4 regions of the Pseudomonas sp. TE6283 genome follow, and region 3 is predicted to be linked to each of the others. Evidence: predicted binding sites of a transcription regulator. Region 3 holds the regulator's gene; each other region holds the start of a gene.
The links. The regulator FliA, encoded in region 3, starts transcription of late flagellar genes. The targets are predictions, from matches to a motif close to CTAAAGTTTNNNNNNNNNNNGCCGNTAA.
Positions count from the first base shown of each region.

Region 1: the regulator FliA is predicted to act here: its motif matches at 911-938, upstream of ACVWZ5_RS22505 (flagellar protein MotY).
Region 2: the regulator FliA is predicted to act here: its motif matches at 1,861-1,888, upstream of motA (flagellar motor stator protein MotA).
Region 4: the regulator FliA is predicted to act here: its motif matches at 2,723-2,750, upstream of flgM (flagellar biosynthesis anti-sigma factor FlgM).

Region 1 is NZ_JBSSDH010000022.1:57,161-61,026, forward strand. It holds gene pyrC (dihydroorotase) at 1-844, opposite strand, end outside; gene ACVWZ5_RS22505 (flagellar protein MotY) at 975-1,952, shown strand; gene ACVWZ5_RS22510 (argininosuccinate synthase) at 2,081-3,298, shown strand; gene ACVWZ5_RS22515 (hypothetical protein) at 3,340-3,795, opposite strand.
Region 2 is NZ_JBSSDH010000015.1:129,794-133,659, reverse strand. It holds gene motB (flagellar motor protein MotB) at 1-941, opposite strand, end outside; gene motA (flagellar motor stator protein MotA) at 945-1,796, opposite strand; gene ACVWZ5_RS19230 (HDOD domain-containing protein) at 1,927-3,462, shown strand; gene rhdA (thiosulfate sulfurtransferase) at 3,507-3,866, shown strand, end outside.
Region 3 is NZ_JBSSDH010000005.1:273,605-277,470, reverse strand. It holds gene ACVWZ5_RS10190 (chemotaxis protein CheA) at 1-1,047, opposite strand, end outside; gene ACVWZ5_RS10185 (protein phosphatase CheZ) at 1,060-1,848, opposite strand; gene ACVWZ5_RS10180 (chemotaxis response regulator CheY) at 1,868-2,242, opposite strand; gene fliA (RNA polymerase sigma factor FliA) at 2,346-3,086, opposite strand; gene fleN (flagellar synthesis regulator FleN) at 3,083-3,866, opposite strand, start outside.
Region 4 is NZ_JBSSDH010000006.1:210,206-214,071, reverse strand. It holds gene ACVWZ5_RS11330 (MFS transporter) at 1-975, shown strand, start outside; gene ACVWZ5_RS11325 (flagellar brake protein) at 1,024-1,767, opposite strand; gene ACVWZ5_RS11320 (flagella synthesis protein FlgN) at 1,858-2,325, opposite strand; gene flgM (flagellar biosynthesis anti-sigma factor FlgM) at 2,373-2,687, opposite strand; gene flgA (flagellar basal body P-ring formation chaperone FlgA) at 2,862-3,611, opposite strand; gene ACVWZ5_RS11305 (chemotaxis protein CheV) at 3,675-3,866, shown strand, end outside.

The DNA of each region.
Region 1 (3,866 bases), on a different contig from region 3:
GTTCGAACGCCTCGGCGTACATCTCGATGGCGGCGTAAGCGGTGTAGCAGCCAGCACAGCCGCAGGCGGCTTCCTTGGCATGCTTGGCGTGGGGCGCCGAGTCGGTGCCGAGGAAGAACTTCGGATTGCCGCTGGTGGCGGCATCCAGCAGCGCCACCTGGTGGGTGTTGCGCTTGAGGATCGGCAAGCAGTAGAAGTGTGGGCGGATACCGCCGACCAGCATGTGGTTGCGGTTGTACAGCAGGTGCTGGGCGGTGATGGTCGCACCAACGTTGGCCGGCGCCTCGGTGACGAACTGCGCGGCGTCGCTGGTGGTGATGTGCTCGAACACCACCTTCAGGGTCGGGAAGCGTTCGACCAGGCGGCGCATGTGCTCGTCGATGAAGCGTTTCTCGCGGTCGAACACGTCGATCTCGCTGCGTGTGACTTCACCGTGCACCAGCAGGGGCATGCCGGTTTCGGCCAGGGCCTCGATCGCCGGGAAGATATTGTCGATGCTGGTCACGCCCGAATCGGAGTTGGTGGTGGCGCCGGCCGGGTAGAGCTTGGCGGCGTACACGATTCCGCTGGCTTTGGCGGCACGCACATCGTCAGCGCTGGTACGGTCGGTGAGATAAAGCACCATCAGCGGCTCGAAGCGGCTGCCGGCGGGACGTGCGGCAAGGATGCGCTCGCGGTAGGCAGCGGCCTCGACGGCGTTGCGCACCGGCGGAACCAGGTTGGGCATGATGATGGCGCGGGCGAAGGTGCGCGCCACGTCACCGACGGTGTGTGGCAGGACGGCACCATCGCGCAGATGGATGTGCCAGTCGTCGGGGCGCAGGAGGGTCAGGCGATCGGACATTGGAGATTCCAGGCGGGTCGAACTCAGAAGCCAATGCTACCGGAAAACCCCTGTTCGAGCACGGCTATCAAGTTTTCCGACGGGCGACCGATAGCGTTCAGGTAAGCCGTCAGAATCTGTGGAGCCGACCGTGCGCCAGCGTTACCTAGCCCTGTTCACCCTCGTTGCCAGCTTGCCGGCCGGGGCCATGACCTTCCAGACCCGCGTGGAGAACGTCGCCTGGAAAGTCGAGGGTGACCAGTTCGAATGTCGCCTGATCCAGCCGATCGACGGTTTCGGCAGCGGCGAGTTCGTGCGTCGCGCCGGCGAGCAGCCGACCTTCCAGCTGCGTTCGGAGAGCAACGTCCTGGGCGCCGGCTCCGCCACCTTGCTGGCCGCCGCCGCGCCCTGGCAGCCTGGGCGCGGCGACATCAACCTTGGGGCGGTGCATATGGCCCGTACCGGGGTGTTGTTCACCTCCAGCCAGGGCCAGGCCAGCCGTTTGATCAACGGCCTGCTCGATGGACGCAGCACCGTGGTGCGCAACTACCGCGGCGAAGGTGGCCGGCCGATGGAAGTGCATGTGATGCCGGTCAGTTTTGCCAAGGCCTACAGCGACTACCAGCTGTGCGCCGCCAAGCTGCTGCCGATGAACTACGACCAGATCCGCCAGACCCAGGTCGGCTTCCCAGGGGGCGGGATCGAGCTGGACAGCTCGGCGCGCGCGCGCTTGGATGTGCTGCTGGACTACCTGAAGGCCGATCCGACGGTCAATCACATCGAACTCAATGGTCACTCCGACAACAGCGGCAATCGCCTGACCAACCGCGACACCTCGCGTCGACGGGCGTTGGCGGTGGCCGAGTATCTCAAGGCCCATGGTGTGCCGGAAGAACAGATCACCGTGCGTTTCCATGGTGAGCGCTACCCGCTGGCCAAGAACAACAGTGCCGCCAACCGCGCGCGCAACCGCCGGGTGAACATCCAGCTGGAGCGCGTGACGCCGGTCGAGAAGCCGGTGGAGAAGCCGGCAGCGCCGGTGCCGCCGCCGGCCCCGACACCCGCGGCTACCGCACCTGCACCAACGCCTGCGGCGGTTGCCACGCCGTCCGCTTCGGCGAAATCCTGAGTGCGACCACGGGTCGCGCTCTCGACAATTCCTGTCGCTTTGTCGTCACAAGCTGTCGCCCCATTGTAAATATTTCGGCAAGGCCGGTAGAATCAACGGCTTTCCGTACAACCCCGTGGAGTGATGGCATGGCGGACGTAAAAAAGGTCGTATTGGCGTATTCCGGCGGCCTTGATACTTCGGTGATTCTCAAGTGGCTGCAGGACACCTACAACTGTGAAGTGGTGACCTTCACCGCTGACCTCGGCCAGGGCGAGGAGGTCGAACCGGCCCGCGCCAAGGCCCAGGCGATGGGCGTGAAAGAAATCTACATCGACGACCTGCGCGAAGAGTTCGTGCGTGATTTCGTGTTCCCGATGTTCCGCGCCAACACCGTCTACGAAGGCGAGTACCTGCTGGGTACTTCCATCGCCCGTCCGCTGATCGCCAAGCGCCTGATCGAGATCGCCAACGAAACCGGCGCCGACGCCATTTCCCACGGTGCCACCGGCAAGGGTAACGACCAGGTGCGCTTCGAGCTGGGCGCCTATGCGCTCAAGCCAGGCGTCAAGGTCATCGCCCCGTGGCGCGAGTGGGACCTGCTGTCCCGCGAGAAGCTGATGGACTATGCCGAGAAGCACGGCATCCCGATCGAGCGCCATGGCAAGAAGAAATCGCCGTATTCGATGGACGCCAACCTGTTGCACATCTCCTACGAAGGCGGTGTCCTGGAAGATACCTGGACCGAGCATGAGGAAGACATGTGGCGCTGGAGCGTCTCGCCGGAGAATGCCCCTGACCAGGCCACCTATCTCGAACTGACCTACCGCAACGGTGACATCGTCGCCATCGACGGCGTCGAGAAGACCCCGGCCACCGTGCTGGCCGAGCTCAACCGCATCGGCGGCGCCAACGGCATCGGTCGCCTGGACATCGTCGAGAACCGCTACGTCGGCATGAAGTCGCGCGGTTGCTACGAGACCCCGGGCGGCACCATCATGCTCAAGGCCCACCGCGCCATCGAGTCGATCACCCTGGACCGCGAAGTCGCTCACCTGAAGGATGAGCTGATGCCCAAGTACGCCAGCCTGATCTACACCGGCTACTGGTGGAGCCCGGAGCGTCTGATGCTGCAGCAGATGATCGACGCCTCCCAGGTCAACGTGAACGGCGTCGTGCGCCTGAAGCTGTACAAGGGCAACGTCACGGTCGTCGGCCGCAAGTCGGACGATTCGCTTTTCGATGCCAATATCGCGACCTTCGAGGAAGACGGCGGCGCCTACAATCAGGCCGACGCCGCAGGCTTCATCAAGCTCAATGCACTGCGCATGCGCATCGCGGCCAACAAGGGCCGTTCGCTGCTGTAAGCCTTGGTGTATCAGGAAAACCCGGCCTTGGCCGGGTTTTTTCATGCCCGGGATTCAGGGGGCGGCGCGGCCTCCCCTTCCTGCATCGGCGATACCGACAGATGGATGCAGGTTCGCGTATCGAGGTTGTACAGGATCCAGCGCCGCTGCTGTCCGTGTGGACGCTCGACCATCCGCAGCACATGGTTTTCGATAATCTTCCGGCTGTTGGTACCGGAGATGGCGATGATCATTGCCCCATTGTCCCTTGCTGCAGAGGGGGGCAGTGATTTGTCCGAAGTACTGGCACGCCTGTCCGGGGCAAATAGTGAACCGCTATTGAAGTTGAGTGTGAGAAAGAACAGCACGGTGAGGAAGAACGGAAAACCTACCAGGAACCAAGTGTAGACGATCTGGCTGTCGTCACTGAGGAACGGTAGCGAGGCCAAGGCGGATGCCTCAATCACACCGGCAAAGACAGCGATAAGAGTCAACGGGCTGATGGGGTCGCGGTTCATGATGAGTGCCTGGCCATGCTTTGCCCATCTGTAGCCCGTTTTCCCCAGCCTGTTAAGCGTGGCTTGTTTCC
Region 2 (3,866 bases), on a different contig from region 3:
TGCATCGGCGTATCGCCCGGTTTCGCGGCCGCACCTGGCGCAGCGCCCGCAGGCGGTGCTTCAGCGGCAGGTGGCGCTGCGTCCGGCTTGCCCTGCTCACCTTCGATATCGCGTTGCGCCTTCTTGGTCAGGACGATGATGTCGATACGGCGGTTGACCGGGTTAAACGGGTTGGCACGGTCGAACAGCGACGACGATGCATAACCGACCACACGGGCCACCTGCTCGTCCGGATAGCCACCGGCGACCAATGCACGACGCGCCGCGTTGGCACGGTTGGCCGAAAGCTCCCAGTTACCGAAATCGCCGGTACCGGAATACGGCTTGGCATCGGTATGGCCACTGATGCTGATCTTGTTCGGGACCGCCTTGATGGTGTCGGCCATGGCCAGCAGGATATCTTCGAAATAGGGCTGCAGTCGTGCACTCCCCAGGTCGAACATTGGCCGGTTCTCGGCATCCATGATCTGGATGCGCAGACCGTCCTGGGTGATCTCGAACAGGATCTGGTCCTTGAACTTCTGCAGTTGCGGGTTTTCCTCGACCTTGTTCTGCAACTCCTGCAGCAAGAGCTCGAGGCGCTCGCGCTCGACCTGCTCGGCCATGGTCTCGACCTTGTCCTTGTCCAGCTGCAGGCTGGTGTCGGGCGTCGGTTCGGACTTCACTTCCGGGTTGATGGTCTTTTCCGGCGCCAGTTGCGGCGAACCGCCCAGGTCGATGATGTAGGGCGTGCCGCTCTCGGAGAAGCCGATCGGATCCTTGAAGTAGCCGGCGATGGCGATCTTCTGCTCGGGCGTGGCCGTCGACAGCAGCCAGAGCACCAGGAAGAACGCCATCATCGCCGTGGCGAAGTCGGCGAAGGCGATTTTCCAGGCGCCGCCGTGATGGCCGTCGCCAAAGCGCTTGACGCGCTTGACGATGATGGGCTGATTGTTCTCCATGGCTTAGCGACCGCGTACCGCTTGTTCCAGCTCGGCGAAGCTCGGGCGGTGCGCCGGGTACAGCACCTTGCGACCGAACTCGACCGCCAGCGACGGCGGCATGCCGGACGCAGAGGCCACCAGCGAGGCCTTGATCGCCTCGTAGACGTTCAGTTCCTCTTTCGCATCGTGGCGCAGGGCGTTGGCCAGCGGGCCGAAGAAGCCGTAGGCGGCGAGAATACCGAAGAAGGTACCGACCAGCGCCGCGCCCACGTGCAGGCCGATGGACTTCTGGTCGCCATCGCCCAACGAGGCCATGGTCACCACGATACCCAGTACCGCCGCGACGATACCGAAGCCGGGCATGCCGTCGGCGATGCCGGTCACCGCGTGGGACGGGTGCTCCAGCTCTTCCTTCATGCTCAGCAGTTCCATGTCGAACAGGCCTTCGAGCTCATGGGGCGCCATGTTGCCGGTGGACATGATCCGCAGGTAGTCGCAGATGAACGCGGTCATGCGCTCATCGCCCAGCACGGCCGGGTACTTGGCAAAGATCGGGCTGGCCGCGGCGTCCTCGATGTCCCCCTCGATGGCCATCATGCCTTCACGACGGCTCTTGTTGAGGATCTCGTACACCAGGCCCAGCACTTCGAGGTAGAAGGTGTGGGTGAAGCGGGTGCCGAACATCTTCAGCGACTTCTTGATTACATGCATGGTCATGTAACCAGGGTTGGCCTGGAGGAACGCACCAAAGGCCGCGCCGCCGATGATCAGCACTTCGAACGGCTGGATCAGTGCCGCGATCTTGCCGTGGGAAAGCACGTAGCCGCCGAGCACGCTCGCGAATACGACGATGATGCCGATAATTTTAGCCATAAGTTGGAAGCACTTGCTGTCGTGGTCAGGGTAGGGAACGGAAGCTTGAAAACTCTTCTTCTACTTATCGGCAGAACTGCGCCAGACTATAGCCACTCATTGCGAAAAGCCAGTTCGGACTGATGTCAATATGCCAATTGAAACCAAGGTGCCAAGTCAGGTTCCGTCGAGTCTAGAGGCCTGGGTAAAGCTGCTCGACGGGATTCGAGTACCCGTGCCGAAAGACAGCCACGACCGCGTTCTACAGGCCATCAACGACAGCCGCCGCTCCCTGCGCGACATCGCCGAACTGATGCAGGACAGCCCCGCGTTGGTGCTCTGCGTGCTGCGCGAGGCCAACCATCCGGCCAACGCCAGCCTGGCGGAGCCCGCCGAAAGCCTGGAAATCGCCCTCAATCGCCTGGGGCTGGCCCGCACCAGCCAGTTGCTGGCGCGCCTGCCGTCGATACCGGCTGACGAGATCCCGCCGGTGCTGCGCCAGTTCCTGCTGATCAGCCAACACGCCACCCAACAGGCCAACGGCCTGTTCGCCAGCCGCCTGGCGCGGCTGTGGCAGGAAATCCACTGGGGCAGCCTGCTGTTCCTCTCGCCGCTGTGGCCGCTGGCCCTGGCCTACCCCAAACTGCTGGATACCTGGGAACTGCGGGTCATCCACAAGAGCGAGGACGCCGCCGAGGTCGAACGGGAACTGTTCGGCGTGCGCCTCATGCAACTATGCCAGGCCATGGCCGAGCATTGGCGCCTGCCCGAGTGGGTGACCCAGGGCTATCGCCTGCTGATGGACGAGCGCGAGCAACTGGCCCAGGTGCTGAACATCGCCCGCGAACAGGACCCGCTGGTCCAGCAGCAGCGACTGGACGACGAGCCAGCGCTGCGCCGCTGGTTCAACCAGCCACCCAACACCGTGCTGCTGGCCAACGGCCTCGCCCTGGCCGCCCAGGTGGGCTGGGACAACCCGCACCTGCTGCGCTGGCAGCTGCTCACCGCGCTGTACCTGCAGACCACCCTGGACGATGTCCAGCAGCAGGTTCACCAGCAAGCCGCGGCCAGTGCCCGTCATCACGCCCGTCATGCGCTGTTCCACCCGGCCGAGGCGCTGATCTGGCCCTGGCACCAGCGCAGACCGCACCCGGACATGCTCACCCCGCCGCCACCCAGCACCGAGGATCTTGGCCGCTGGCGCGCGCTGTGCCAGGAACTGTTGGCCCAGCCCAGCCCGTTCAGCAATGCCGTACACCTGGCCACCCAGGCCCGCGACGCCCTGCTGGCCTGCGGCATGCAACGCATCATGCTGCTGAGCCTGGACAAGACCACCGATTACCTGCGCGTGCAGCAGACCGCCGGCCTGCCACGCGAGGCCGCCGCCATGGCGCTGCCCGTCGTGCAGAACAAATTGTTGCAAAAGTTGATGGCAAAAGCCGGGCAACTGCGCCTGACACCCGACAACCATGCCCAGTTCAGCGCCCTGCTGCCGGCACCGCTGCGCGCCTTCTTCCGCGGCGAGCACCTGCTGCTGCGCTCGCTGGCGGTGGGCGACCAGGTACTGATGCTGGCGGTGGCCGACCAGGACGGCAAGCCGCTGGCCGACGTCAGCGTGCAGGCGTTCGGCAAGACCGCGCAATGCGTGGAGCGCGCCCTGGCCGTGTTTGCCACCCGCAATGCCTGACCCTTACGCTACAATCGCCCCTCTTTCCACCCTGGAGAACGTGGATGACTGACTTTTCCGGCCTGTCCCTGGTGATCGAAGCCGAGGACCTGCTGCCGCGCCTGGATTCGCCGCGGCTGATCCTGGTCGACCTGACCAGCGCCAACCGCTATGGCAGCGGGCACATCCCCGGAGCCCGCTTCGTCGACCCGAAACGCACCCAGTTGGGCCAGCCCCCGGCCCCCGGCCTGCTGCCGGCCCGTGCCGACCTGGAGAAACTGTTCGGTGAACTCGGCCACCGCGACGATGCAGTGTATGTGGTCTACGACGACGAGGGCGGCGGCTGGGCCGGGCGCTTCATCTGGCTGCTCGACGTCATCGGCCACAAGGGATACCACTACCTCAATGGCGGCATCCAGGCTTGG
Region 3 (3,866 bases):
TTCGCTGGCGCCATGCTTCTCGGCGGCCGGCGCAGGAGCGCGAGCCGGGGCGGCAGGCTTGGCGGCCGCAGCCGGTGCCGCGGCGGGCGCAGGAGCCGGCTTGGCAACGGGCTTGACCTCGGCCTTGGCCGCGACAGGCGCGGCGACGGCGGCAGGCGCCTCGGCGGTGACCGCGTCACTGGAGAACTTGCCCTTGCCGTGCAACTGGTCGAGCAGGGCCTCGAATTCGTGTTCGCTGATGCTCTCGTCGCCCGCGGCGGGTGCCGCGCTGGCCGCTGCCGCGGCGGCACCTGGCAATGCGTCGACGGCGAAGGTACCTTTGCCGTGCAACTGGTCGAGCAGCGATTCGAACTCGTCGTCGGTGATCTCGTCGCTGGCCGGAGTGGCTGGCGCGGGCGCGCTGACGGCGGCATCGGCCGAGAACTGGCCCTTGCCGTGCAGTTGGTCGAGCAGCGACTCGAACTCGGCATCGGTGATCTCGTCACCGCCGCCGCTGATTTCTTCACCCTGCAGTTGCTCATGAACCTGAGCTTCAGCCTTGACCGCATCGAGCGAGTCGAGCAGTTGCTCGAACTCGGTATCGGTGATGTCGGGCTCGGCAGCCGGGGCTTCGGCCACGGGCGCCGCCTCGACCACCGGGGCCGGGGCTTCGGCGCCACCGGGCTCGGCCAGGCGCGACAGCGCCGCCAGCAGCTCCGGCGTGGCCGGCGTGACATCGGTACGTTCGCGCACCTGGCCGAACATGCTGTTGACCGTGTCGAGGGCCTCCAGCACCACGTCCATCAGTTCCGCGTCAACCCGGCGCTCACCTTTGCGCAGGATGTCGAACACGTTCTCGGCAATGTGGCAGCACTCCACCAACTCATTGAGCTGAAGGAAGCCGGCGCCCCCTTTTACAGTGTGGAAACCGCGGAAAATCGCATTGAGCAGGTCCGCGTCATCGGGCCGGCTTTCCAGCTCGACCAATTGCTCGGACAGTTGCTCGAGGATTTCGCCGGCTTCTACCAGGAAATCCTGGAGGATTTCTTCATCGGCGCCGAAGCTCATTAAACGTGCTCCTTAAAAACCCAGGCTGGACAACAGATCGTCGACATCGTCCTGGCTGGACACGACGTCTTCACGCTTATCGGCATGAATCTGCGGACCTTCACCCCGAGTCGGATGTTTTTCTTGATCTTTTTCAGCGCGCAGCTGCTGGTGGTCATGTTCGATCCCGGCAAAGCGGTCGACCTGGCTTGCCATCAGCACGAGCTTGAGCAGATTGCTTTCGACTTCGGTGACCAGCGCGGTCACCCGTTTGATCACCTGGCCGGTGAGATCCTGATAATCCTGGGCCAGGACGATATCGTTGAGATGGCCGGCGACCTTCTGATTACCTTCGGCGCTGTGCGTCAGAAAACTGTCCACACGCTTGACCAACTCACGGAATTCCGGCGCTGCCACCTCACGGCGCATGAACCGCTGCCAATCGGCGGACAGGCTCTGGGCCTCGGCGGCGAGATCGTTGAGCACCGGGGTGCAGGCCTCTGCCAGGTCCATGGTGCGGTTGGCCGCACCTTCGGTGAGGCGAACCACGTAGGAGAGGCGCTCAGTGGCGTCGGTAATCTGCGACACTTCCTCGGCCTGCGGCATGGACGGGTCGATCTGGAAGTTGACGATTGCACTGTGCAGTTCGCGAGTAAGCTTGCCGACTTCCTGATACAGCCCGCGATCGCGGGTCTGGTTCAGTTGGTGGATCAGCTGTACCGCATCACCGAACCGGCCGCGCTCGAGGCTCTCGACCAGTTCCTGGGCATGCTTCTTAAGGGTTGATTCGAACTCACCCAAAGAGTTGTTGGTTGACTCCATTGCGCCCCCCAGACGTGACTCAGCCGTTGACGCGTTCGAAGATCTTTTCGATCTTTTCTTTCAGCGCCACGGCGGTGAAAGGCTTGACCACGTAGCCGTTGACGCCGGCCTGGGCAGCTTCGATGATCTGCTCGCGCTTGGCTTCTGCGGTGACCATCAGTACCGGCAGGTGCTTGAGGCGCTCGTCCGCGCGAACAGCACGCAGCAGGTCGATACCGGTCATGCCCGGCATGTTCCAGTCGGTAACCAGGAAGTCGAAGTGTTCGCTGGTGAGCATCGGCAGTGCCGTGTTGCCGTCATCAGCTTCCTTGACGTTGGTGAAACCCAGGTCACGCAACAGGTTCTTGATGATCCGCCGCATCGTCGAAAAGTCGTCAACGATGAGGATTTTCATGTCTTTGTTCAATTAGACCTCCAAGCAGTCTTAAACGCGCTCGGCGCCGAGCGCGCGCTCAATCAATTCGGCACCACAAAAAAACGACTGCATCAAACCTGGTTCAACGCGCCCGCCATTCCCCCAGGCGGCTGCGCAGACGCGCCGCGCACTGGCTGTGCAACTGGCTGACACGCGATTCGCTGACCCCCAGGACCTCACCGATTTCCTTGAGGTTCAGCTCTTCGTCGTAGTACAGCGCCAGGACCAGGCGCTCGCGCTCCGGCAGGTTGGCTATCGCATCGGCCAGGGCGGCCTGGAAGCGCTCGTCTTCCAGGTCCCGCGATGGCTCCAGCTGGCCGCTGGCTCCGTCCTCGTGCAGCCCCTCGTGTTCGCCGTCCTGCAGCAGGTCGTCGAAACTGAACAGGCGACTGCCCAAGGTGTCGTTCAGAATCCCGTAGTAATCATCGAGACTCAATTGGAGTTCGGCAGCAACCTCGTGATCTTTAGCGTCGCGCCCTGTCTTTGCTTCAACACAGCGAATCGCGTCGCTGACCATACGCGTGTTGCGGTGCACCGAGCGCGGTGCCCAGTCGCCCTTGCGCACTTCGTCGAGCATGGCGCCGCGGATGCGGATGCCGGCATAGGTTTCGAAACTGGCGCCCTTGCTGGCGTCATACTTGTTGGCCACTTCCAGCAGGCCGATCATCCCGGCCTGGATCAGGTCCTCGACCTGGACGTTGGCCGGCAAACGCGCCAGCAGGTGGTAGGCAATGCGCTTGACCAGCGGCGCATAGCGCTCGATCAGCTCGTACTGAGCGTCCTTGGCGGCCTTGCTGTACATCTTGAAACCGCTCGCGTTCATAGCACCGGCCCTGCACTGGTGGGCTGCACCAGGCGCTCGACGAAGAATTCCAGGTGTCCGCGCGGGTTGGCAGGCAGCGGCCAGCTGTCGACCTTCTGCGCAATGGCCTTGAAGGCCAGCGCGCACTTGGATCGCGGGAAGGCCTCGTAGACCGCCCGCTGCTTCTGCACGGCCTTGCGCACACACTCGTCGTACGGCACGGCGCCGACGTATTGTAGGGCGACGTCGAGGAAACGATCCGTGACCTTGGTCAACTTGGCGAACAGGTTGCGCCCCTCCTGCGGGCTCTGGGCCATGTTGGCCAGCACGCGGAAGCGATTCATCCCGTAGTCGCGGTTGAGCAGCTTGATCAGGGCGTAGGCATCGGTGATCGAGGTAGGCTCGTCGCACACCACCAGCAGCACCTCCTGGGCGGCGCGGACGAAGCTGACTACCGAGTCACCAATACCCGCAGCGGTGTCGATCACCAGCACGTCGAGGTTGTCGCCGATCTCGCTGAAGGCCTGGATCAGGCCGGCATGTTGGGCTGGCGCCAGGTGGACCATGCTCTGGGTGCCGGAGGCCGCCGGGACGATGCGCACACCGCCGGGCCCCTGCAGCAGCACATCGCGCAGCTCGCAACGCCCCTCGATGACATCGGCCAGGGTACGCTTGGGCGTGAGCCCCAGCAGAACGTCGACATTGGCCAGGCCCAGGTCGGCGTCCAGCAACATGACCCGGCGGCCGAGCTCGGCCAACGCCAGAGACAGGTTCACTGAAACGTTAGTCTTGCCGACGCCA
Region 4 (3,866 bases), on a different contig from region 3:
AACGAGCAGGCCGATGCCAAGCATCGCGGCGCGGTGTTCAGCGGCTACATGATCGCTTCCTATCTGGGGCTGGTGCTTGGCCAGTTGATCCTGGTGGTGCATCCGCAGCTTGGGCCTGAGTTGCTGATGCTGGTGGCGATGTGCTTTGCCCTGTGCCTGGTGCCCGTGGCCATGACCAGGCGCATCCACCCCGCGCCGTTGCGGCCGGCGCCGATGGAACCGAAGTTTTTCATCAAGCGTGTGCCGCAGTCGCTGTCCACGGTACTTGGCTCGGGTCTGATCGTCGGTTCGTTCTATGGCTTGGCGCCCCTGTATGCGTCCAGCCAGGGGCTTTCCACCGAGCAGATCGGCCTGTTCATGGGCAGTTGCATTTTCGCCGGCCTGCTCGTGCAGTGGCCATTGGGCTGGTTGTCCGACCGCTATGATCGCGCCGTGCTGATACGTGGCGTGGCGATCGGCCTGGCCCTGGCCTCGGCGCCGCTGGCGATCCTGCCGGGTGTGCCGTTGGCGCTGTTGTTCGGCGTCGGTTTCGTCATTTCGCTGCTGCAGTTCTGTCTGTATCCCCTGGCAGTGGCGTTCTCCAACGACCATGTGGAGAGCGAGCGGCGGGTCTCGTTGACCGCCATGCTGCTGGTCACTTATGGCGTGGGCGCCTGCATCGGGCCGCTGGCGGCCGGGGTGCTGATGAAGCTGCTGGGCGCGCAGATGCTGTATGCCTTCTTCGTATTCTTCGCCCTGGTGCTGGTCTGGCGTATCCGGCCCAAGGCAGTCACCGGGCTGCACCAGGTCCAGGATGCGCCGCTTGGGCACGTGGCCATGCCGGCGGCGGGCTCGCCCTTGTCGGCGGCCCTTGACCCTCGTGTCGATGAGCAGACCGTGCAGGAGGTGATGCAGGCGCCGGTGGCGGCGGAAGATACCGAAGAGGAGACCGGCATGGAGCGGGAAAGCGAGACGAGTAAGTCAGCTACTCGCTGAATGCAAAACGCCACCCATGGGGTGGCGTTTGTCATGTCCTGGCAACGCTCAATAGTCGTCTTTGTCGAACCGCCGTGCCTCGCGTTGCAGTTGATAGACGAAACTCTCGATCTTGCGCTGAGCCTGACCGTTGAGGTTATGGAAGCGCACCCCGGCGAAGGTGGTGTTGATGCGTTCCTCGAAGTGCAGGTGACGCAGTTCTACCAGGGTGTCGGTCAGGCCCAGCGGGTTGCCGGCCTTGAAGCGCTCGTAGACCTGGCCCAGTTGCAGGCGGTCCTCGACATTGCCGTCGAAGCGCAGCTTGCAGCCGGTGGCGGAGATGTCCAGCAGTTTGCCGCGCAGGGCGCCATTGCCCTTGAGGTGGGCGCCGTCGAGGATGATGTCGACCAGTTGCGATAGCTTCAGCGCGGCGCGGAAGGCGTTGCGACGCTGGTGATAGGTCACTTCCTCGGGCAGTGGGCCGCGGTAGCAGCGATGGCCGTCGATCTCGGTGATGGTCAGTGGTGTGCTGGACTCCCAGGCGATGCGCACGCCGTCATGGAAGCCTTCGACGCGGAACGACTCGCCGTTCTCGATGTACTTTTCGCCATCGCGGGGGATCATTTCATCCAGTGCCAGGACGCCGTTGTCCCGGTCGACGTGCACCACATAGCTCTGGAACCGCTGGCTGCGCTCGTGGAAGCTGATGATCAGCGGGTCGTGGCTATCCAGCAACTGGCGCAAGTTGGCCGTGATCTCCAAAGGGGTGGTCAGCACCTTTGGTGGCTGGGGCGCATCGGATTCATTGAACACGGGTTATCAATCTCCAGGCAAAACGGCACACGCAAGTTACGGCATTTTGCCAGTATGCTCCGTGTCTTGATACAAATAAGATAGAACTAATCACACTTGGCTGAGTGCGCGGGGCTTGGCCATTGGCGAGGTGCCGCCACGGCTGTCGTAGAGCGACGGAGAATCGCCACCCTGAAGGATTCTGATCTGGTTCGCCGTGGTCTGTTGTTGCACCTGGATGATCCGGCCATTGGTCTCGTTGACCTGCCGACAGGCATCCATCAGCTCGCCCAGTGCATCGAGCCGGCTCATGATGGCCTCGCCATTGCTCGACTGTGCGGCCAGCGCCTGGGCACCTTCGCGGTCGGCGCTCAGGCCGAGCTCGAGGAGCAGCTGGCTGCGTCGCTTGCCCTGCTGCTCGAGCAAGATGATCAACGACTGCTTGCGGGCCAGGATTTGCTCCAGGGCCATCATGTCCCGACCGTGCAAGGCTATCGCTTCGTTCTGCAGAAGCTCGAGCAGTTCCTGCGTCGGCGCGATGTCGTTTTCAATCAGTTGCAGCAGGGTAGTGTCGTGCATGGCTAACTCTTGGCGTATTGCGTCCTTGAAGTCAGCGCGCCTGAAGGTCAGCGCTGGGCTTCGAAATCAAGCAGTTTGCTGGCGACCCGGTCGGCATCGACCTTGTAGCTGCCGTCTGCGATGGCCTGCTTCAACTCGGCCACGCGGGCACTGTTGACGGTCGGCTGATCGCGCAGCTTGTCGCTGATCTTCTGCAATTGCTGGGCCTCTGGGCTCAGGTGTACCGCTTCTCCGCTGGCATTGGCGCGCTTTGGCGCTTCACTGGCTTCGCCGGCTTTTTCGGCGTTGCCTGGCGCGGCATTGCCGCGAACGCCGCCCGTGACGGACGGAGAGTTGTTGAGACGACTGAAGTCGATGACCATGTTCAGAACCCCTGGGAATTAGGACGCATGCCTGGTTTTCGGCCAGCCTGAGCAAAACTTTAGGTGTGAATGCATCAGGGCCTCCAGGTACAGGTGCGCAACCCGATTTGTGACACAGTTTAGGGCGCGCGGTTCCACATCGCCAGCGTTCTGTCATTATCCCGACACGGTGTGTTACATGGCCACCTCGACCTGGCCGGGGCCTGTGACCCGCGCCTTGACCACGCGCCTGGAATTCAGGTTGCGCACGCGGATCTGCGTCTGCAGGCCGCCCTTGTCCAGTGCCTCGCCCGGCATGCGCACGCTCAGGCTGCCGCTGCGGGCGATGATCACCACATGGTCGCCCTTGCGTACCACCTCGGCCTGTTCCAGGTGCTGTTGCGTCAGTACCTGGTCGAGCACAGTGGGGCGCAGCAGCTTCATGCCCACGGCCTGGTCGAGCTGGGTCAGGTAGCCTGGACCGAGGCTGCCGACATCGCGCTCGCGCATGGCCACATCGCCTTCGGCCACCACGCTTTCGCGCTTCAGGGGGCGCGTCATGACCACCACATCGCGCAGCAGGCGGACCTGTGCCGGGACGAACACCGTCCAGGGCGCGGCACTGTCGCAGCGTACCCGTACCGTGACCCGCCCGAGCGGCGTCGAACTCTCCAGCGAGGCATCCAGTTGCTGGCTGCACTGGGGCATGCGCAGGCGCGGGTCCAGGGTATTGACCTGGATTTCGTAGCGGCCCGGGGTTTGAGTCGTCGCCAGATAATCCTCTACGGTGAACTCAAGAAACCCCTGAGTGACACCGATAAGCTGTTCAGGCAAGGTAAAAGAGTCCGCCAGCGTACGAATGCCGGGTGCCAGCAGGCACAGGGCGGCCAGTGAGCCGGTCAGCAGGCGCGTCAGTCGTCGGAAATTTGTCGTTTTCGTGTACATGGCGTTCAAAAAAGCAAAGCCCGTGCCGATTCGGTACTTAGGCAATCGTTGAAGGAGTCTGGCATGGCTGGAGTGATGGATTCGGTCAACCAGCGCACGCAACTGGTGGGGCAGAACCGCCTGGAGCTGTTGTTGTTTCGCCTCAATGGCGATCAGCTCTACGGCATCAATGTGTTCAAGGTGCGGGAGGTGCTGCAGTGCCCGGACCTGACGCTGCTGCCCAGATCCCATCCGGTGGTGCGCGGTGTGGCCAAC